3 regions of the Thauera mechernichensis genome follow, and region 2 is predicted to be linked to each of the others. Evidence: predicted binding sites of a transcription regulator. Region 2 holds the regulator's gene; each other region holds the start of a gene.
The links. The regulator FNR, encoded in region 2, switches genes on or off when oxygen is low (the NO sensors DNR and NnrR bind a similar motif). The targets are predictions, from matches to a motif close to TTGANCTAGNTCAA.
Positions count from the first base shown of each region.

Region 1 (7,455 bases), on a different contig from region 2:
CCTGAGGTATTCAACGCCTTCGACGAGCAGCTCATCGCCGAACTCGCCGCTGCCTGCGCGGCGCTCGACGCCGACGCTGGCGTGCGCGTGGTCGTGCTCGCCGGCCGTGGCAAGCACTTCTCGGCGGGTGCAGACCTGAACTGGATGCGCCGCGCCGCCGACAGCAGCGAAGCCGACAACCTCGCCGATTCGCGCAAGTTCGCCGCCATGCTGCATACGCTGGCAAGCATGTCGAAACCGACAATCGCCCGCGTACAGGGTGCCGCACTTGGCGGCGGCACCGGCCTGACCGCGGCCTGCGACATGGCGATTGCCGCGGCCGACGCCAGCTTTGCGACCTCCGAGGTCAAGTTCGGCATCATCCCCGCGGTCATCAGCCCGTACGTACTGCGCGCCATCGGCCCGCGCCACGCGCTGCGCTACTTCCAGAGCGCCGAACGCTTCGGTGCAGCGGAGGCCAAAGCAATGGGACTGGTCAGCGAGGTCGTTGCCGTGGATGAACTCGACGCTGCCGTGGACCGCCTGGTCCAGGCCCTGCTGGCCTGCGGCCCGCAGGCCCAGCTCGCAGCCAAACAGCTGATCGCGGCGATCAACGGGCGTCCGATCGACCCCGAGGTCGGCGAGGAAACCGCGACCCGCATTGCCCGCCAGCGCGCCACCGCAGAGGCGCGCGAGGGCTTCGCAGCCTTCTTCGAGAAGCGCCAGCCCGCATGGATGGCATGAACCCCCGCCGCGCCCGGAGCGCAGCGGACCACTGAGGAAAGGGCGGGCCACACGTCCCGCGTTCCGCACCGGCATTCTCCGGCGCGGTGTTTGCTAGGAGGAAACACATGTACACCCAGGCAATGGACATACCGGATGAGTCCGGGAAGAAGCTCGCCGTCGTCGCAGGGCAGAGCGAGCAGGAAGCCGCGTTCGAGGCCCGCATCGACGCCGACGGCCGCATCGAGCCGCAGGACTGGATGCCGGACGCCTACCGCAAGACCCTGGTGCGCCAGATCAGTCAGCATGCCCACAGCGAGGTCGTCGGCATGCTGCCCGAGGGCAACTGGATCTCGCGCGCGCCCAGCCTCAAGCGCAAGGCGATCCTGATCGCCAAGGTGCAGGACGAGGGCGGCCACGGCCTCTACCTTTACTCCGCCGCCGAAACGCTTGGCACCAGCCGCGACGAAATGATCGACGGCCTGCTCTCGGGCCGTGCCAAGTACAGCTCGATCTTCAACTATCCGACCCTGAACTGGGCCGACGTGGGCGTCATCGGCTGGCTGGTCGACGGCGCCGCGATCATGAACCAGATCCCGCTCTGCCGCTGCTCCTACGGCCCCTACTCGCGCGCCATGATCCGCGTGTGCAAGGAGGAGTCCTTCCACCAGCGCCAGGGCTACGAGGCCCTGCTGGTGATGATGAAGGGCACCGAGGCACAGCGCGAGATGGTGCAGGACGCAGTCAACCGCTACTGGTGGAAGTGCCTGGCCATGTTCGGGCCGCCCGACGCCGACAGTGCGCACAGCGCACAGGGCATGCGCTGGGGCATCAAGCGCATCAGCAACGACGACCTGCGCCAGAAGTTCATCGACGCCACCGTGCCGCAGGCCAAGGTGCTGGGCGTCACCCTGCCCGACCCCGACCTCAAGTGGAACGAGGCGCGCGGCCACTACGACTACGGCCAGATCGACTGGCAGGAATTCTGGAACACCGTCGAGGGCAACGGCCCCTGCAACAAGGAACGCCTGGCCACCCGCGTCAAGGCACACAAGGACGGCCAGTGGGTCCGCGACGCGGCCATGGCCCATGCACGCAAGCAACAAGAACGCGCACAAAAGGAGGCAGCATGAACACCCCCGCACTCAAGGATTGGCCGCTCTGGGAAGTCTTCGTCCGCAGCAAGCAGGGTCTCGAGCACAAGCACTGTGGCAGCCTGCACGCAGCCGACGCTGCCCAGGCCCTGCACATGGCGCGCGACGTCTACACCCGCCGCCAGGAGGGCGTGAGCATCTGGGTCGTGCCTTCGGCCGCGATCACCGCCAGCAACCCGGACGACAAGGGCGAGCTCTTCGACCCGGCTGCGGACAAGATCTACCGCCACCCGACCTTCTACGAAATTCCTGAAGAAGTGGGGCACATGTGATGAGCAAGGCACCCGTCGAATACCTGCTGCACCTGGCCGACAACGCCGTGGTGCTCGGCCAGCGCGACGCCGAATGGTGTGGCCACGGCCCCATCCTGGAAGAGGACCTCGCGCTCGCCAACGTCAGCCTCGACCTCATCGGCCAGGCCCGCCTGCTCTACCAGCTCGCCGCGGCGCGCATGGGCAACGGCGCCACCGAGGACGCCCTGGCCTACTTCCGCGATGACAAGGACTTCCTCAACTACACCCTGGTCGAGCTGCCCAACCACGGTGCCCTGGTCGGCTACGCGGCCGCAGACCGCGACTACGCCACCACCATCGTGCGCAACTTCCTCTACAGCGCGCTGATGGTGCTGGTGTGGGATGCGCTGCAGAAGTCGCCCGACAGCGACCTCGCCGCCATCGCCGCCAAGTCGCTCAAGGAGGCACGCTACCACCTGCACCACGCCGCCGACTGGCTGGTGAAGTTCGGCGACGGCACCGAAGAGTCGCATGCCCGTGCCCAGGCTGCCCTCGACCACCTGTTCCGCTACACCGAGGAGTTCTGGACGCCGAGCGCAGTGGAAGACGCCGCCATCGCCTCCGGTGCCGCAGTCGACGTGCGCACCCTGCGTGCCGCCTGGGACGCCATCATCGCCGACACCCTCGCCGAGGCCACGCTGAAGCGACCCGAGGTGCGCGGTTACATCCCCGAGGGCAAGCACGGCCGCCACTCCGAGCACCTGAGCTACCTGCTGGGCGAGATGCAGGGCCTGGCGCGCGCCCACCCCGGCGCAACCTGGTAAGGCGGCAAGCCATGAGCAGCACGATCGAAAAAGTCTGGGCCACCCTCGAGCACCTCACCGATCCCGAGATCCCGGTGGTGACCCTGCGCGAGCTGGGCATCCTGCGCGAGGTGCGCGAGACCGACGCGGGCATCGAGGTGGTCATCACGCCGACCTACAGCGGCTGCCCGGCCATGGGCCAGATCGAGGACGACGTGCGCGCAAGCCTGGACCAGGCCGGCATCGCAGCGCGGGTGATCACCCAGCTCGCGCCGGTCTGGACGACCGATTGGATGAGCGACGAGGCCAAGGAAAAGCTGCGCGTCTACGGCATCGCCCCGCCCCACCGCACCTGCGGCAGCGGCGGCGACGTCAGCGTGGTGCACTTCGTGCGCCGCGTGCAGGCCGAGCCCGTAGCCTGCCCGCGCTGCGGCTCCATCCACACCACGGTCACCTCCCAGTACGGGTCGACGGCGTGCAAGGCACTGTACAAGTGCCTCGACTGCCAGGAGCCCTTCGACTACTTCAAACCCTATTAAAGCCGGAGCCCAAACGCCATGTCAGCACTCCGTTTCCAAGAACTCGCCGTCAAGCGCGTGAGCCCAGAGGCCGCCGGCGCGGTGGCAATCACGTTCGACATCCCGCCTGCCGAGCGCGAACGCTTCACCTTCGAGCCGGGCCAGTTCCTCACCCTGCGCGCCACCATCGACGGCCAGGACATACGCCGCAACTACTCGATCAGCAGCCCGCGCAGCCGCCTGGCCCGCGATGGCGAACTCGAGATCGGCATCCGCCCGGTCGAGGGCGGCCTGTTCTCGAACTGGGCCACGCGTGCGATCAAGGCCGGCGACACCCTTCAGGTAATGCCGCCCGATGGACGCTTCGTGGTCAGGAAGAAGCGCGCACTGCACCGCGTAGGCTTTGCCGCCGGCTCGGGCATCACCCCGATCCTGTCGATCGCCGCGACCACGCTCGAGGAGCAGCCGGACGCCAAGTTCACGCTCATCTACGGCAACCGCCGCATGTCCACGGTGATGTTCAACGAGGAGCTGCAGGACCTCAAGGACCGCTACCGTGACCGCTTGACGATGATCCATGTGCTATCGCGTCAGGCCCAGGAGGTCGACCTGCTGCAAGGCCGCATCGACGGTGACAAGGTGCGCGCCATCATCGGCGCCCTGCTCCCCGTGGGCAGCATGGACGAAGTCTTCATCTGCGGCCCCGATGAGATGATCACGGCCACCGAATCGGCTCTGGTCGAGGCCGGCGTGCCGGCGGACCGTATCCGCACCGAGCGCTTCACCGTCAACCTGCCCGCCGGCGCCCAGCCCGTCGGCGCATCGAGCAGCGCCGAAGCCGCCGCCGCCGCAACCAAGGACATCACCATGACCCTGGTGCTCGACGGCAAGGAACACGAGATCGCCATCGGCCCGGACGACCACCTGCTCGACGCCGCGCTCAACGCCGGCCTAGACCTGCCGTTCTCGTGCAAGGCGGGCGTGTGCTGCACCTGCCGTGCCAAGGTGCAGGAGGGCGAGGTGGTGATGGACAAGAACTTCACCCTCGAGGCGGCCGAAGTGGCCCAGGGCTTCGTGCTCAGCTGTCAGGCACGGGCGACGACCAAGCGGCTCAAGATCAGCTTCGACGAACGCTGAGCGCGCGGGGCGGCAGAAGGCCCGCGGCGCGCATCGCCCCAGTGGACGCGGCGCGAGCCGCGAGGGGTTGAAGGCGATCGCGGCAACTGCCCTGCCCGCATCCGTACCCTTGCAACGGCCGTCTCGACGGCCGTTGGCGTTTTCGAGGCGAGGCGCCAGCGGACGCTTACTGATACACATCAACAAAGAAAATCAATTTATCTGGTATCACTTAAGCCCTAGCCACCTCTGCGCCCACCGCCATGTCCAGCCACCACGCCCTGAGCACCGCCTTCGAACCGGCGTCGATCGCCGTCATCGGCGCTTCGGACTCACCCGGCTCGGTCGGCCGCATCATCTTCCGCAACCTGGTCGAGGGCGGCTACCGCGGCACGCTGCACGCGGTGAACCCGAAGTACGAGCGCATCCAGGACCACCCCTGCCATCGCTCGATCGAGGACATCGGCCGCCCGGTCGACCTCGCCATCATTGCCACGCCCGCGCGCATGCTGCACAACGTCACTGCCCAGTGCGGGCGCAGCGGTGTGCGCAATGCCATCATCGTCGGCGCCACCGGGCGCACACTCGAGCGCCGCATCATCGAGACCGCGCGTGAAAGCGGCTTGCGCCTGCTCGGCCCCGGCAGCCTGGGTATCGCCCGCCCGGGCAGCGGGCTCAACGCCGCGCTCACCCGCATCGCGGTCAAGCCGGGCGAAATCGCCCTGGTGTCGCAGTCGGGCGCACTGTGCTCGGTCGTGCTGGACTGGGCCTCCACACAGGGCGTGGGCTTCTCGTCGGTGATCTCGCTCGGCGGCACCGTGGACATCGATTTCGGCGAGATCCTCGAATACCTGACCCACGACCCGCAGACGCGCTACATCCTGCTCTACGTCGACCACATCCGTAATGCCCGCCACTTCATGAGCGCACTGCGCTCGGCGGCACGCATCAAGCCGATCATCGTGCTCAAGGCGGGCCGTCACGGCGCGGACGAGAACGACACGACCGCAGCTGCACACGGTGGACTCGCCGACGTGGTTTTCGACGCGGCCATGCGCCGTGCGGGGGTGGTGCGGGTCAACAATCTCGACCAATTGTTCTTCGCCACCAAGGCGCTCTCCTGCGGCTTCCGTCCGCGCGAGGACAGCCTCGCCATCGTCTCCAACGGCAGCGGCCCGGCCGACCTCGCTGCCGACCGCGCCAAGGACCTCGGCACCACCCTGGTCAATCTCGGCTCGCCCACCATCGCGGCACTCGAGCGCCTGGGCGGACGCGAGCGCCGCAGCCACAACCCGCTCGACCTCGGCGGCGACGCGAGTCCGCAACGCTATCGCGACGCCATCCTGGCACTCGCCGAGGACGCCGCAGTGACCAACCTGCTGGTAATCCTGTCGCCGCATGCCCTCGTGGAGCCGGTCGAAGTCGCCCAGGAGATCATCGACCTCTCGGCGCAGCTCCGGCTCAAGCTGTGCTGCTGCTGGATGGGCGGCGGCCAGGTGGCCGAGGCGCGCAGCCTGCTCGAACAGGCCGGCATCCCCGTATTCAGCGCCCCCGAGGCCGCGGTCGAATTGCTCCACGACATCTCCCGCTTCCATCACAGCCAGACACTGCTGCTGCAGACCGCGGGCGGCGGCGCGGCGGCCTACCGTCGCAGCGGCGGGGCACGCGTGCTGATCGAAACCTTGCTCAACCAGCGCCGCCACACCCTGTCGGCGATGGAGTCCAAGGCCCTGCTACGCAGCTACGGCATCGCGGTCACGCCCACCACGGTTGCCCACGATGCCACGCAGGCCCTGTTCGTCGCCGAGCAGGTCGGCTTCCCGGTGGCGATGAAGGTCGACGCTGCCGAGCTTGCCAGCAAGTCGGAGTCGGGCGGCGTACGCCTCAACATCAACACCGCCGAATCGGTGTGGAGCGCCTACCACGACATCGTCGATGCGGTCCGCCTGCGCCACCCCGAGGCGCACATCACTGGCGTAGCGATCGAGCCCTACCTGTACCGGCCGCGCGCCCGCGAGTTCAGCATCCAGGTCGTGCGCGACGCCATCTTCGGCCCGGTGATCAGTCTCGGGCCAGAGGACGCCTCGGCGCCACGCACCTTTGCGCTGCCGCCGCTCAACCCGGTGCTGGCGCGCGACCTCATCGACACGGCCATGCCGACTGCGCCGCGCGGCCCCCGCAGCCCTGCGGGCACGCTCAACCGCGCCGCCGTCGAGCAGGTGCTGGTATCGGTGTCCGACCTGGTGTGCGAATTGCCCTGGGTGCGCGAACTGGAGATCGGCCCGCTCATCATCGACGCTGAGGGTGCAGTGGCGGCGGACGCGCGCGTCGTCATCGACCAGGGCCTGCCTGCCGGCAGCGACCGCTATGCCCACATGGCGATCCATCCCTATCCGCTGCACCTCGTCCAGGACTGGAAGGTCGGCGACGGCCGCGCCGTGCGCACCCGCCCGATACGCCCGGAAGACGCCGGGCTGCTGCTGGCCTTCTTCAACGGCCTGAGCGCCGAGACCCGCTACATGCGCTTCATGGAGGAGCTGGACGAACTCAGCCCGGCGATGATCGCGCGCTTCACGCAGATCGACTACGACCGCGAGATGGCACTGATCGCCACGACGCCCGACGACGCGGGTACCGAGCAGATGATCGGCAGCGCGCGCTATGCGCTCGCTGCCGATGGCGAGTCGGTCGAGTTCGCCCTCGTCGTCGCCGACGGCTGGCAGCGCTTCGGCCTCGGCCGCCGACTCATGGGGGCGCTCATCGAAGTCGCCCGCGCCAAGGGCTATCGCAGCATCTTCGGCGACGTGCTCGGCAACAACCCGAAGATGCTGCGCCTGATGCACGGCCTCGGCTTCCTGGTCCAGCCCCACCCCGAGGAGAGCGCGCTGCGGCGGGTGGTCAAGGCGCTGCACGGCAAGTGAGCGCTCCC
Region 1 is NZ_JARQZE010000018.1:58,504-65,958, reverse strand. It holds gene P7F68_RS17185 (enoyl-CoA hydratase-related protein) at 1-723, shown strand, start outside; gene paaA (1,2-phenylacetyl-CoA epoxidase subunit PaaA) at 831-1,835, shown strand; gene paaB (1,2-phenylacetyl-CoA epoxidase subunit PaaB) at 1,832-2,128, shown strand; gene paaC (1,2-phenylacetyl-CoA epoxidase subunit PaaC) at 2,128-2,913, shown strand; gene paaD (1,2-phenylacetyl-CoA epoxidase subunit PaaD) at 2,925-3,431, shown strand; gene P7F68_RS17160 (2Fe-2S iron-sulfur cluster-binding protein) at 3,450-4,547, shown strand; gene P7F68_RS17155 (bifunctional acetate--CoA ligase family protein/GNAT family N-acetyltransferase) at 4,790-7,447, shown strand.
Region 1: the regulator FNR is predicted to act here: its motif matches at 4,717-4,730, upstream of P7F68_RS17155 (bifunctional acetate--CoA ligase family protein/GNAT family N-acetyltransferase).

Region 2 (7,455 bases):
GCAGCTTCGACCCGGGCTTCCGCATCGAGCTGCACCAGAAAGACCTCAACCTGGCGCTCACCACCGCCCGCCAGCTCGGCGTGTCGCTGCCCAACACCGCCACCGCGCAGGAGCTGTTCAACGCCTGCAGCGCGCACGGCGGCGCGAAGTGGGACCACTCGGCGATGGTGCGCGCGCTCGAGAAGATGGCCAACTTCGAAATCGGGCAGTAAGCGCTCGCCGGTCCGCCCCCAACCCCTTACAGCCCATAATCACAAAGCGCCGGCACGGATCGGCGTAACCCGGGTGGCACGTTATCCCCGACGTGCCACCCACCCACCGAAGGAGATTCCGATGCGCCACCTCGCCATCGACGTCGGCTCGTTCCGCTTCGTCGCCCGCCTGGAAGAAGCTGCCGCGCCCAAGACCTGCGCCGCCTTCCTGGACCTGCTGCCGTTCTCGAACCAGGTGATCCACTCGCGCTGGAGCGGCGAGGCCGTATGGGTGCCGCTGGGCGAGTTCGATACCGGCCTGGGTTTCGAGAACCACACCAGCCATCCTTCGCGCGGTGACATCCTGCTCTATCCCGGCGGCTTCTCCGAGACCGAAATCCTGTTCGCGTACGGCAGCAGCTGCTTCGCCAGCAAGATGGGCCAGCTCGCGGGCAACCACTTCCTGACCGTGGTCGAGGGCATGGACCAGCTCTACGAGATGGGGCGGACGGTGCTGTGGAAGGGCGCGCAGTGGATCCGCTTCACCGACCTGGGAGAGCGCTGACGGAGAGCCTCGCCGGCATCCAGGCGCCACCAAGCGCGCGGGCATGATCGCGCTCGACTGCAACGACCAAGAGACAACGACTATGAGATCAACCCACGCCCTCACCCTCGAGGATGCACGCTCCATCGCCACCGCGGCCGAGGCAGAGGCACGCGCCCACGGCTGGGCGGTGAGCATTGCCATCTGCGACGCCGGCGGGCATGCCCTGTGGCTTCAGCGCATGGATGGCGCGCCGCTGATGAGTGCAATGGTGGCACCCGAGAAGGCGCGCACCAGCGTGCTCAGCGGCAAGCCCAGCAAGGCCTTCGAAGAGATGGTCAATAACGGCCGCTACGCGGCGCTGGCAATGCCGGTGGTGCCACTCGAAGGCGGCGAACCCATCCTGGTGGACGGCAGCGTGATCGGCGCAGTCGGTGTTTCCGGGGTCAAGGCCGGCGAGGACGCACAGGTCGCCCGTGCCGGCGTCGCTGCACTTGCAATCCGCGCCGAGCCCGCCACCCTGGAGAAAACCGCATGAAACGCGAACGTAGTGCCCGCATCCTCGCCACGCTGGGCCCGGCCAGCGCCAGTCGCGAGCGCATCCGTGAACTGGCGCTGGCCGGCGCGGACGTGTTCCGCCTGAACTTCAGCCATGGCAGCCACGAGGACCATGCCGAGCGGATGAAGCAGATCCGCGAGGTCGAGCACGAGCTCGGCCGCCCGATCGGCGTGCTGATGGATCTGCAGGGGCCAAAGCTGCGTGTCGGTCGCTTCGCCGAAGGCCGGGTGACACTCGGCCCGGGCGCGCGCTTCCGGCTTGACCTCGACCCGACGGCGGGCGACGCCGTACGCGTCAACCTGCCCCACCCCGAGATCTTCGCCGCGCTCGAGACGGGCACCGAACTGCTGCTGGACGACGGCAAGCTGCGCTTGCGGGTGGACGCCTTCGGTGCCGACTTCGCCGATACCACCGTGCTGGTGGGCGGCGTGTTGTCCGATCGCAAGGGCGTCAACGTGCCCGGCGTGGTGCTTCCGATCTCGCCACTCACTGCAAAGGATCGGGCCGACCTCGACTTCGGCCTGGCGCTCGGGGTGGACTGGGTGGCACTGTCCTTCGTGCAACGCCCGGAGGACATCCGCGAGGCGCGAGAGATCATCGGCGACCAGGCCTGGATCATGGCCAAGCTGGAGAAGCCGGCCGCCATCGAGCAGCTCGAGCCCATCGTCGCCCTGGCCGACGGCATCATGGTCGCGCGCGGCGACCTTGGCGTCGAGATGCCACCGCAGCAGGTGCCGGTGCTGCAAAGGCGCATCGTACGCGCTGCTCGTGCCGCTGGCCGCCCGGTTGTGGTCGCGACGCAGATGCTGGAGTCGATGATCGGTGCGCCGGTACCGACCCGCGCAGAAGCCTCGGACGTGGCAACGGCGATCTATGACGGCGCCGATGCGGTGATGCTGTCGGCCGAATCCGCCTCCGGCCAGTATCCGGTCGAGGCGGTATCGATCATGCACCGCATCATCTGCGAGGTGGAGCACGACCCGGCCTGGCGCAGCGGGCTGGAGGCGAGCCACACGCCCGCCGCGGCCAACACCCCGGACGCGATCTGCTGCGCGCTGCGACGCGTGGCCGGACTGCTCGAGCCCGCTGCCACGGTGGCCTACACGACGACCGGCTTCAGCAGCCTGCGCGCCAGCCGCGAGCGCCCTGCCACCCCGATCCTGGCACTGACGCCGCATGTCGGTACGGCACGACGCCTGGCTCTGGTGTGGGGCGTGCACGCGGTGCCCTTCGAGGAAGTACACGACGTCGCCGAGATGGTGGACCATGCCGCCAGCGCAGCGGTGGCGCACGACTTCGCGGCCCCCGGCGACGTGGTGGTGGTGATTGCGGGTCTGCCGTTCGGGCGTAGCGGTAGCACCAACCTGCTGCATATCGCCCGCATTCCCGACTGAGCACCGCACGCAGCATGAAAAAAGCCGCGGGTGACCGCGGCCTTTTTCATCAGTACTGCGAGGCAGCTTACTTCTTGCCTGCGGCCAAGCCGTTGACGATCTCCTGCTTGGCTTCCTCGACCGTGCCCCAGCCCAGGATCTTGACCCACTTGCCGGGCTCGAGGTCCTTGTAGTGCTCGAAGAAGTGCACGGTCTGCTTCATCAGCAGCTCGGGCAGATCGTCGGTGCTCTGCACCTTGTCGTACAGCGGGGTCAGCTTAGACACCGGCACGGCGACGACCTTGGCATCGACGCCGCCATCGTCTTCCATCTTCAGCACGCCGACCGGGCGGCAGCGGATCACGACGCCGGGCGCGAGCGGGAACGGGGTGACGACCAGCACGTCCACCGGGTCACCGTCGCCAGCGATGGTGTGCGGCACATAGCCGTAGTTGAGCGGGTAACGCATCGAGGTACCCATGAAGCGATCGACGAAGACGGCGCCGCTGTCCTTGTCCACCTCGAACTTGATCGGATCACCCTGAGCGGAGATCTCGATGATGACGTTGATGTCGTTCGGCACGTCCTTGCCGGCGCTGACCAGATCGAAACCCATACATCCCTCCCGTGGAAAAATTGTGCGCGGATTATAGGGGGAAACCACAATGTCTTGCACTGCACCACACCCACCGGCCACGCTCAGGCCGGCGCATCGAACCCGGCATCCTCCACCGCTGCACGCATGGCGTCGACCGAAACCTGCGCTGGATCGAAGCGCACGGTCGCACTGCCCTGTTCGAGGGACACCTGCACGTCCTCGACACCGGCAATGCCCTTGAGCACACCGGTCACGTTCCTGACGCAGCCGCCGCAGCTCATGCCTTCGACCTTGATCGTCACTTCGCTCATGCAGCACTTCTCCTCATCATTGATTGACGGCCCGCCGCGCCAGGGCCTCAGGTAATGCACACCACGCCGCTCCACAGGTCGCCGCCGAGCGTGGGCGCGTGGTAGAGGCCGAACAGCCCGAAGCCAAGCACGAGCAGCCCCGAAGCGATGCGCACCTTGCGATTGCGGGTGAAGTCGCGGAAACGCTTGAACAGCATGCCGGCCAGCAGCAGGTTGGGGAGCGTCCCAAGACCGAAGGCGAGCATGAGCCCGGCGCCGCGCACACCCGAACCGGTGACGAGCGCAGTGGCCAGAATGGAGTATGTGAGTCCGCAGGGGATGAAGCCCCACAGCATGCCAAGCGGCAAGGCCTGCCTGGGCGACCGCGCTGGCAGGAAACGACGTGTCGCCGGCTGGATGCGCCGCCACAGCACATGGCCGGCGCGCTCGAACGGCGCAAGCGGGCGGGTAAAACCGGTGAGGTAAAGGCCGAGTGCAACCAGCATCAGGTTGGCCAGCACATAGAGCGTCATCTGCACCGGCAGCATGCCGTCGTACAGCATGCCGACCGAACCGATAAAGCCCACCGCGGCGCCGAGCGCGGTATAGGTGCCGATCCGCCCCAGGTTATAGGCGAGGTGCAGCGGCCACTGCGGCTTCCCGCCGGGCACCTGAACCTGCATGGTGAGGGCGCCGACGATGCCGCCACACATCGACACGCAGTGAGTGCCGCCGAGCAGGCCGATCAGGAAGACGGCCAGGTAACCTGTTTCGGGCATGGGGGAAGAGCGATCCGGTGCGGCGCGAGGCAAAAACGCATTTTACGCCTGCACGCCCGCAACCGCATGCGACAAATCGCCCCGCCCTCGCGATCGCGTGACTCAGATCACCCTGGAGTAGCGCGCGCGCTCACGGTCTGCGCGCAGATAGCGGTCGAACACCATGGCGACACCGCGCACCAGCAGGCGACCAGCAGGCTCGACGCTGATCCAGTCGCCCTCGATCTTCACCAGCCCGGCCTTCTGCATCTCCTGCAGGTCGGCAAGTTCCTCGGCGAAATAGGAGCGGAAGTCGATCAGGTGGGCGATCTCGATCGACTGCATGGACAGCTCGAAGTGGCACATCAGCGCCTGGATGATCGAACGCCGCAACAGGTCGTCGGCGGTAAGTTCGATGCCACGCAGGACCGGCAGCTCGTCACGGTCGAGCGCATCGTAGTACTCGTCGAGCGTCTTGACGTTCTGCGCGTACACCGGACCGATCTTGCCGATTGCCGATACGCCGAAGGCAAGCAGATCGCACTCGGCCTGGGTGGAGTAGCCCTGGAAGTTGCGGTGCAGACGGCCCTGGCGCTGAGCAACGGTGAGTTCGTCATCCGGCTTGGCGAAGTGGTCCATGCCGATATAGACGTAGCCGGCCTCGGTAAGGCGACGGATGCCGAGCTGCAGCAACTGCAGCTTGGTGTCTGCAGTGGGCATGTCGCCGCTGTTGATGCGGCGCTGCGGCTTGAACAGGCCCGGCAGGTGGGCATAGCTGTAGAGAGAGATGCGATCGGGCGAGATCTCCAGCACCTGCTCGAGGGTACGGTTGAAGCTGATCACGTTCTGCTTGGGCAGACCGTAGATCAGGTCCATGCTCACGGACTTGAAGCCCGTGGCACGTGCCGCGTCGATGACGAGCTTGGTCTCGTCATAGCTCTGGATGCGGTTTACCGCCGCCTGCACATCTTCGGCGAAGTCCTGCACGCCAACGCTCATGCGGTTGAACCCAAGCTCGGCGAGCAGTTTCACGGTGTCGAAGTCGACCTTGCGCGGGTCGACCTCGATCGAGTATTCGCCATTGGGAACGAGCGTGAAGTGTTCGCGCACCGCGGCCATGAGCTCGCGCATCTCGTCATGCGACAGGAAGGTCGGCGTTCCCCCACCGAGGTGGAGCTGCGTGACCTGGCGGCTGCCCTCCAGGCATTCCGCCTGCATCGCGATCTCCTTGGCCAGGTATTTCAGATACTTGGCCGAGCGCCCATGATCCTTGGTGATGATCTTGTTGCAGGCACAGTAATAGCAGATCGTGTTACAGAAGGGGATGTGGAAGTATAATGAGAGCGGTTTGCTGACGCCGCCGACCGCCCTTTTTGCGAGCCAGGCCTTGAGCGCATCGGCGTTGAAGGCCTCGACGAAGCGGTCCGCTGTCGGATAGGACGTGTAGCGCGGTCCGTTGATGTCGAATCGGCGGATGAGTTGCGGATCGAAGATGAGTTGGTTCTGGCTTGTCATGATCTTGCTGCGGCAGTGTGTGCCAAACAATGGCAGATCGCCGCGTTTTTTTGGTTGACGTGGGTCAACGGGCGTGATGTGTTGCCCGATCGAACCACTCCTGAGCCAGGTCTGGCGTCTTTTGTCGGGGAAGCAGGATTATCGTGCAGATGAGGGCGAGCGTGCCAATTACCGTGAACGGGCTCAAGTCTGCCTGTTCGCAGTGCAACCTGGTCGAGTTGTGCCTGCCCTTCGGGATGTCCGACAGCGAGTTGAACCGCCTGGACGAACTCGTTGGCGCGCGGCGCAAGGTCAAGCGCCAGCAAAGCCTGTATCGTGCGGGCGATCCGTTCGAGGCGATCTACGCCATCCGCGCCGGTTCGTTCAAGACCGACGTGCTGCTCGAAGACGGCCGCGATCAGGTGACCGGCTTCCAGATGACCGGAGAGATTCTCGGCCTCGACGGCATCAGTGCAGAGTCGCATACCTGCAATGCGATCGCCCTCGAGGACAGCGAGGTCTGCGTGATCGCCTATGACAAGCTCGAGCAGATGTCACACGAAGTGGAAGGCCTGCAACTGCAGTTCCACAAGGTGATGAGCCGCGAGATCGTGCGCGACCACGGCGTGATGATGCTCCTCGGTTCGATGCGCGCCGAGGAACGGCTGGCGGCGTTCCTTCTCAACATGTCGCAGCGCTTCAATGCGCGTGGCTTCTCGGCGCAGGAATTCCACCTGCGCATGACGCGCGAGGAGATCGGTTCCTACCTGGGGCTCAAGCTCGAGACGGTGTCTCGCGCTTTCTCCCGCTTCCAGGACGAAGGGCTGATCTCGGTGCAACAGAAGCACGTGCAGTTGCTCGATCCCACCGGGCTCAAGCGCCTGATCCAGCACCAGCACGGCGCGCGCTGACGCTGGCCGCCCCGCCTCGACGGCCGCCATTGTTCAGGCAAGGAAGCCTGCGGGATTCTTGGTGAAGGCGACCGACACGATCCATACGTACACGGACAGGGCGGCCGCAAAGGCGCCCGCACGCACCGGCTTGGTCGGGCCGCGCTTGAGTGCAAGCGTGCCAAGCAGCACGTATGCAACCAGGCCACCGACCTTGGCGGTCACCCAGTCGGCGGCAAACGGGTACTGCGCGATCATGACCGCCAGCGTGATCGCTGACAGCAGCAGCAGGCTGTCGATGATGTGCGGCAACACACGGGTGAGCCGGTGCGAGAGCATCGAATTGCCCGTCAGCATCCACATGCCGCGCAGCAGGAAACCCGCTGCGCTAAGCACGACGCAGACGACGTGAACGTGTTTGATCGCGTAGTACATCCTTTCTCCTTGCAAGGGCTGGCAAGCTGCCGGTCTCGGGGCGACAGGTATTGTCGCCCGTCTCGGGTAAGATTACGAATCGTTCCGGAGCCAAAGCAATGTCCCAGCACCCCCATGTCGACATCCCTGCCCTGCTGCATCGCATCCCGCTGTTCAGTGAGTTGTCGGAGTCGGATATCCAGCGTGTGTCGCGCTACACCCGCGATCGGCATGTCGGCAGGGGCGAAGTGCTGTTCCAGCGCGGCGACCAGCCCCACGGCTTCTATTTCGTCGTATCGGGCCAGATCAAGCTGGCCTTCTCGTCGCCACAGGGCACCGAGAAG
Region 2 is NZ_JARQZE010000001.1:12,120-19,574, forward strand. It holds gene P7F68_RS00060 (2-hydroxy-3-oxopropionate reductase) at 1-212, shown strand, start outside; gene P7F68_RS00065 (DUF3830 family protein) at 334-756, shown strand; gene P7F68_RS00070 (GlcG/HbpS family heme-binding protein) at 839-1,273, shown strand; gene pyk (pyruvate kinase) at 1,270-2,688, shown strand; gene ppa (inorganic diphosphatase) at 2,756-3,283, opposite strand; gene P7F68_RS00085 (heavy-metal-associated domain-containing protein) at 3,367-3,576, opposite strand; gene P7F68_RS00090 (sulfite exporter TauE/SafE family protein) at 3,624-4,334, opposite strand; gene hemN (oxygen-independent coproporphyrinogen III oxidase) at 4,437-5,828, opposite strand; gene fnr (fumarate/nitrate reduction transcriptional regulator Fnr) at 5,978-6,718, shown strand; gene P7F68_RS00105 (SirB2 family protein) at 6,752-7,132, opposite strand; gene P7F68_RS00110 (Crp/Fnr family transcriptional regulator) at 7,231-7,455, shown strand, end outside.

Region 3 (7,455 bases), on a different contig from region 2:
CAGCAGCGGCGCGCCCATGCCGAGTGCCATCACGAACAGTGCCCAGCCGCCCAGCACGGCGTCGCCAGTTTGCGCGATGTAGAGCAGGGCGCCGGCCAGCGGCGCGGCCACGCACGGGCCGACGATGAGCGCCGACAGCACGCCCATCACCGTCACCCCGCCCAGGCTGCCGCCCTTGTTGTGGCTGGCGGTGTCGGCGAGCTTGCTCTGCAGCGCCGAGGGCAGTTGCAGCTCGTAGAAGCCGAACATCGACAGCGACAGCAGCACGAAGACGAGCGCGAACACCGACAGCACCCACACGTTCTGCAGCGCGGCGCTCAGCATGGTGCCCGACAGGCCCGCGGCGACGCCCGCCAGCGCATAGGTGACCGCCATGCCCAGCACGTAGGCCAGCGACAGCACGAAGGCGCGCATGTGCGACACCGTGTGGCCCTGGCCGACGATGATGCCCGACAGGATGGGGATCATCGGAAAGGTGCACGGGGTGAAGGCGAGCAGCAGGCCGAAGCCGAAGAAGCTGAGCAGGATCAGCGGCACGCTGGCGCCCGACAGCATGCGTGCGATGTCGCCGGTCTCGTCGCTGGAGACGGCACCGCTGGCGGCGGCTTCGGCACCCGGCTGTGCGGTCTGGTTGCCGAAGCCGCCGCTGCGCAGCTTGTCCAGGAAGCCGCCGCTGGGCTGGATCGGGGGCGCATCGAGGTCGATCGACACCTGCTGCGTGGTCGGCGGGTAGCAGATGCCGCCATCCCAGCAGCCCTGGCTGGTGGCGAAGAGCTCGAAGCGGCGCACGCCCTCCGGCACCTGCACCGGCAACAGCAGGCGGAGCTCGCCGCGATGGGTCTCGACGTTGCCGAAGAAGTCGTCCTTCTTCCACTTGCCTGCAGGCTTGTCCACCGGGCCGAAGCTGATGCCTTCGGGCTCGGCCTCGAAGCGGAACTTGTCGCCGTAGAGGTAGTAGTCCTTGGCGATGGTGAACACCACTTCCACCGTCTGCCCGTCGAGCGCCTGTGCCCGCGGCACAAAGGCCTTCTCGGGAGCGATCGGGTTGGCCTGGGCGGCGGGGGCGAGCGCGAACAGGCTCGCGACCAGGGTCAGGAGCCAGAGCAGGCGGCGCAGGCTGAGCGATGAGCGTGTGGTGGAAGGCATGAGTGGGGCGTCAGGGAATAATCTCGGGGCAGGCTGTGATCGAGTTCGTGCTCGAGGCAGGCGGTGGGCAGCAGCGCCCGACGGTGGTGCTTGAGCTCGGGCCCGGGACACGATTCACCACGATTCGCCCGTCACGTATCCGGAAGGGCGGTTTCGGTGGCGACCCAGCCGAGGTAGGCGTCCAGGCCTTGCTCCACAGGGACCGCCACGATCTCGGGAAGTTCGTAGGGGTGACGGGCGCGGATGGCTGCCTCCAGCGCTGCGTAGCGTGCGGCTGTGGTCTTGAGCAGCACCGGCACCTCGTTCGCGGTCTCGAGTGCGCCCTGCCAGCGATACACCGAGGTGCAGGGCGCGAGAATGTTCGCGCACGCGGCCAGGCGGGCTTCGACCAGTTCCGCAGCCAGCGCGGCTGCCGCGCCATGGTCGGGCAGGTTGGTGAGGACGAGCAGTACGCGCGCATCGTCACCCGGCGGCAGGGGTGGGCTTGCAGTCATCGACGTTGGTCAGCAAGGAGAACGCCGGCATTGTTCCAGAAAATGTGCGCGGGCGACCTGCGCAGGATCAAGCCTGCAGGGCGAATCGCCCGGCCCCTTCCTAATACGCCGCCGATCATGCCCTGGCGTTGCGTTCCCGCAGGGCGCGCCGCCAGCCGCGAGCTCTTGAGGGCGACCGGGCGGGTTGCAATCGCCTTGTCTCAAGGCGCTGTCCGGATTCGCCCGGCCAGGCTCAGCGCATCCCCTTCCACCCGCATCACGATGATTTCGCCCGAGGCCGGGAACACCCCCGACAGCGTGGTGATGTTTACCTGATGCGTCACCAGCACCAGCGGCTTGTCTGCGCTCGCCTGTGCGGCGATGAGCGCGCGGGCGGCACGGGTGTGCGCAGCCTCCTCGCCGCGGTCGGCAAAGAAGGAGTTGAGCGCGGCGTCTGGCGTGACCTCGCCCAGCGCCAGCCCACGCGCCGTATCCAGGGCCCTGCACCATTGGCTCGAGAACACGGTCGCCGCTGCGATGCCGTTGGCGCGGAAGCGCTCGCCGATCGCCCGCGCCTGGGTGTGGCCCGCCGCCGACAGGTTGCGCTGCGTGCTGCAGTCATTCACACGGAAGCCCGCCGGGTCGCCAGTGCCGGGGGCCAGCGCATGGCGCATCAGCGCGACGTGCCCGCCCGTACGCAGCGCCGCCCACAGTGCGTCTTCGTCCGTGGCGGCATCGGCATGAGCAGTCGTCGGCAGCAGAGGGGCGAACAGCGCCAGGATCAGCAGGAGTGGTCTCATGGGTGGTCAGCGTAGACGGGTGAGTGCGGGTGAGTGCCGGGGAGTGGCAACGCTCGATGGACCATGGCAAGGGGGCGAAAGTGCCCCTCGATACTTGATCTTCAGCAAAGACGCTGGTCATGCATTTGTATTACGTTGCGTCCGCCTCAGGGCGATCGGAATCGGATGCTTGTTGCGGAGATGCTCATGTTTTTTCTCGATTGGCTGTTTGGCAAGCGTCAGGCGCGGTCGGCAGCGGCCGCGCCGGCAGGGCGTGAGGATCTGTCGGCGGCGGCACAGGCCGGAGGGTGCGCGCCAGGGACGTCGATCCGCTACAGCCCGGAACTGATCGACCGCCTCGTACGCGACCACCGCAGCCTGTTCGATCGCTTTGGCGCGATCCGCAGCGCCGCGCGCGCAGGGCGGTTGAAAGAGGCGGAGGCCTTGCTGGACCGGTTCCGGGCCGATCTGCACGATCACCTGCTGGTGGAGAACGTCCGGCTCTACGTCTATCTCGAACATGCGCTCGCCAATGACCCGGTCAGCCATGCCCTGATTCGCGAGTTCCGTCACGACATGGATGAGATCGGCCGAAGCGTGGTCGCATTCCTTGCGCGATACGCGCAGATCGGCAGCAGCCCGGCGCTCGCCGAAGCCTTCGTGGCCGAGTTCGACGTCGTCGGCAAAGTGCTGGCCGACCGCATCAAGCGCGAGGAGGAGGTTCTCTACCCGCTGTACGCGCCGGTGGGCTGAGCGGCGGGTTTGTCCGCCTCAGTCTTGGGCCTGTCCGCCTGGTGCGGGGCACAGCGCATTCTGCGGCTGATGCTTTTCGGACCTGCTGAAGGAAGGTGGGCTGGATCTGGAGTTGTCACCGCTCGACGCCACGACGAACTCGCGGTACGCACGGATTCGCGCTGGAAGTGGTGCGCAGCGCTGGATCATGACCGCAGCGTGCCGTCCGTGCAGGCGATGCAGGTTACGCTGCAGCATCTGATGCACGAAGGAGTAAATGAAGGGTCCGAGCTCTTTCGCCCGACTACTCGCCAACGCTCTCGGAGCGTTCAATCGCCGCGAATATCATGCCGAAGCCTGCCATCATGAAGGCCATTGGTGTGCCATGGTAGAAGACGCCATCCACGATTGAAAGCGCCCATAGACCCATTGTCAGCGCAACGCCAAGTACGAGTTCAGCCGGCATCTTGCCATGTCCGAGCTGAGCGCAATACATGCGCAGCCCCTTGGTAGTGAGCCATCCGAGAGACAACAGAACCAACAGTGCGCCGATTGCTCCCCACTCAATCAATAGTTGCAGGAGGCCGTTGTGCGCCTGCACGGCTCCTCCCTTGGTCCAGACGGCGAGGAAGCCTTCGCCACCCCAGCCCAAGAGTGGGCGCTCGGCAATATAAGGCAGCAAATGAGACCAGATCGTGAGTCGACTGGTACTGAGCTGATCAAGGGACGCCGCTGTCGCAGAGCGCTCGAAAGCTCCCAGCCAGCCCATCGACCGCTGGCCGATGTCAAAGTGCGCGGATAGTGCCAGCGCGAGCACTGTGCCGACGAGCAGCGTGCCCCACCCTCTTGCGTGCCGTCTCGGAGAAAAGTGCAGAGACAGCGCAAAAAGTCCCACAAGCGCGGCAAGGAAGGCACCGCGACCGCCACTCCAAAGGAGTATCGAAAGCGCGACTACGTATGCAGCTAAAGCCAATCTTCCTTGCACGCCTCGATACTGGAGCGCCCCCCAGCTTGAGACGATGACGCCGACGCAGAGGAAATACCCGGCATGGCGTATGTGATTGAACAACGGGGGAGCATGAAACCATGGGTACGCATACGGATCCTCGGTCGATATCCAGCGCACGGCCAGGGCCACGAGGTAGAAGATTGTCGCTGCAAGAATCGCGTTTACAAAACAGTTGATTGCCCATCTTCTCGACATGAACCAGGCCGCACAGAACGCGCCAAATGCCATGTGGGCGCATGCACCGATCACGCGGCTCCAGTCCGACGTCTCTATCGCGTCGTATTGCGCGAGCCCGTTCGAGATGATCAACGACAGTGCTGTGAGTGCGGCCACCGATGCATAGGAGGCAAGTCTGGATAGGCTGCCGCGAAGATAGTAGATTGATGCTGTCGAGAAGGTGATCTGCAGGGTTGCAATAGTGATGTTGTTTTCCTGGATCGTACTGGAGTTGAACAGTCCAAGGCCAAAAAAGCATGCGAACAATAGTAGAAGCTCTGTCGTGCGCATATCTCCAGGCGCTTGACTGCGTTGGTCGAATAGCTTCATCGTGACCGTATCCATGCCTCTAAATGGACCGAGGTCCTGGTCTTGCCTGGAATCACTGTGCCGGCGTCTTGAAGCGTACCCACGGAACTGAGCCCGAGCGGAAATTCTCCTCGCGCTCCTTCAGATTGAGCATGTTGGGTGCGTGGTCACCAACGATGATTACATCAACGTCCCTTAGCGACTCATGCCTCAGTTGTTCTGCGAGCCCGGCGAAAAAGTCAGCCTGCAGGCGTATCAGCCTGCAAGTTTCCGTTTCTTCCGGGAGGTTCAGTGCAGTGCAGTCGGCGGCGGGGCCGCGGAGATCCCGAAGGTCATAAGGGGCATGCGTGTTCAAGGTGAGCCAGTACATGAAGCGCTTGCCAGGTTTACTGAAGAAATCCTCCAGGACGGGCAGCATGTCAAGGTCGCATGCGCCGGGGAACGAGTAGCAGCGACGCGGCCAGATCCGGTCTTCGAAAAACGTCGTTTCCTGAAAGCCAACTCGAGGGTACCAATGCCGCCTGTCGTACATGAGGCTGGTTGCACCGTGCATTGCACCCGTGGTGTAGCCTGCGTCTTGAAGCTTGTTTGGTAGGCAGTTCTCAAAGCCGACCTGTGTCTTACGAAGATCAAAGTGCAGAAGGGTAAGTTTGCACAGTTCTCGCAACTCGCCCGCGATAGTGAACCCATGGAAAAGCATTTCCCCGCTTTGATACTTCCCCTCTGATAGCGAGATTAGCGGCGCTAATAGAGCCTCGTTGACTCTGGGGCTATTCGTCGAGCCCCAGGATTCAACAACGATAAGCAGCAGTCGGTCCTCGTTGCCCAGTTGATTGAACCACGGCTGTGATGCTCCATCGGGCCCTGGGTTCAGCGCACTGCCGTCGCCGTTCAGTTGATCCAGGAAGGCGGACGATCGCATTGAGATGAGGGTGGATGTTTGACTCGCAATCGCCGGGGCTTCCAGTTTCCTATAGGTCGCCATGCGGTCGCCATCGCCGCTAGTGCTCATTAACAGCCACGCTGATGCTGCAAGAATGTTCAGCGTAATCAGAGCGGTCAACGGTGTGATGCGTTTTCCTGCGATGGAGAGAGTCACCAGCTTGCCGGCGAATATCACCATGACTGCCATCATGAGCAGAAGGTGATCTGTTGATGCCAGCGCCGTGAATTTCAGTAGATAGAGAAGATCGGAGAGCCTAGGAAACGGGTAAAGCTGGCCGAGCAGAACCAATGCGTCAGTCAAGAGAAACAGCGCGGCCAGAGTCAAGCCAAGGCTTGGCAAACCAAAGGCGATGAGGACGACTGCGATCGCATAATCTAGGTTGATCCATGCGCGATCCGTGCCGGTCAAGTTTGCAGCTATCAGAAATCCGGCATTGAGCGCCAGTGCGAGAGCGATCGACAATGCTGAATTCTCGATCGTCACGGCGCTATTTAATTTAGATGATCCAATGTGCATTTATGCTTTCGTCGCTTGGTCGATTTCTCTGGATCTTCAATTGCCGTTTTTTCAAGTAAAGCACATGCTTGAAGGTGGGTTGAATCTAGAAAAAAGCCGCCGAGTTTGCATCTCGGCGGCTTTCTTTCACTGCGCTTAATCAGGCGCGTGATGTTACGCATCCACAGCCTTGGGCTTAGCTACCAAGTGCGCAGGAGGTGGTTGTCCAGTCACACGTGATGGTGACGTCGGTGTTACCTTTCGCGCCTTTGGCGGTCAAGTTGCCAGTCAGGTCTGCGACCGTCGCCGGTGTTAGTGTGCCACCGGGGCTCTCGCATGCTTTCCACACAGGAGCATTGAGGGTCATGCCGGCAGTCACTGCCGCAGCGCGTGACTTGACGTAGGCGTTTGCCTCTGCAAGGCACGAATTGTCAGACGACTTCTTCACGTAATCCTGATACGCCGGCAGCGCCACTGCGGCCAAAATACCAATGATCGCCACCACGATCATCAGTTCGATCAGGGTGAAACCTTGTTGTGCCTTTTTCATGTCAGTGCTCCTTGAGAGGGAAACCACGGTAAGTCCGCTTGCGTACTCTTTAGCAACCCCCGTGCCAGCCCAGAAAACCCTGGTTTTCGTGACGCACTGCCGCCGATGTGACACGAATACAGGGCGGAATGTGACAAACACCCCGAGGCGGGCTGTCAACATGTGACAAAGGGGCGTGCGGCTCGGCGCGTCTGGCATGGGTGCCCGAACCCTGAAAGCCTGTGTGAAAACTGGGGATCAGGTCTTTCATCTGCTCACCCCGCCCGCTGCACGGCCAAGCCGACCTTGTCTGCCGCCCGCGCCAGCGTGTCGTCCGCTGCCGTACGGGCTTGCGGAGTCTGGGCGAGTACGAAGGTGCGCGACTCGCCGGCCAAGGTCGGGCCTGGTTTGCAGCCGTCGCCAGGCGTCGTTGTCGAACTGCCGGTACAGCGTATCCGCCGTGCTCACGATGCGATCGCGCTGCTGCCCACGATGGAAGCCCTGACCTACAGCTACACCCGCACGCCCCCTGTCCCCGGTTGCGCCCTCTGTCCGTGCCTGCCTGCGTCACCCCGCCGGCGGCTGGGTGTTGGCGAAGCTGGGCCGCGCAAACAGGCGGTCGGCGAAGGGGACCAGCCCGGGGTGGCGGCTGCGCCAGTCGAGGTCGGGAAAGCGTAGGTCGAGGTAGGCGAGGGCGACACCCACGGCGATGTCGCCGAGCTGCATGGCGCTGCCGTTGAACCAGTGGCGGTCGTCGAGGCGGCGCTCGAGCTCGGCCAGGCCGCGGTCGATCTTGTCTTTCTGGCGTTCGATCTCGCGTG
Region 3 is NZ_JARQZE010000009.1:75,152-82,606, reverse strand. It holds gene dsbD (protein-disulfide reductase DsbD) at 1-1,146, opposite strand, end outside; gene cutA (divalent-cation tolerance protein CutA) at 1,278-1,640, opposite strand; gene P7F68_RS13205 (histidine phosphatase family protein) at 1,841-2,419, opposite strand; gene P7F68_RS13200 (hemerythrin domain-containing protein) at 2,606-3,151, shown strand; gene P7F68_RS13195 (O-antigen ligase family protein) at 3,435-4,685, opposite strand; gene P7F68_RS13190 (sulfatase-like hydrolase/transferase) at 4,738-6,126, opposite strand; gene P7F68_RS13185 (pilin) at 6,302-6,655, opposite strand; gene P7F68_RS13180 (glutathione S-transferase) at 7,202-7,455, opposite strand, start outside.
Region 3: the regulator FNR is predicted to act here: its motif matches at 2,514-2,527, upstream of P7F68_RS13200 (hemerythrin domain-containing protein).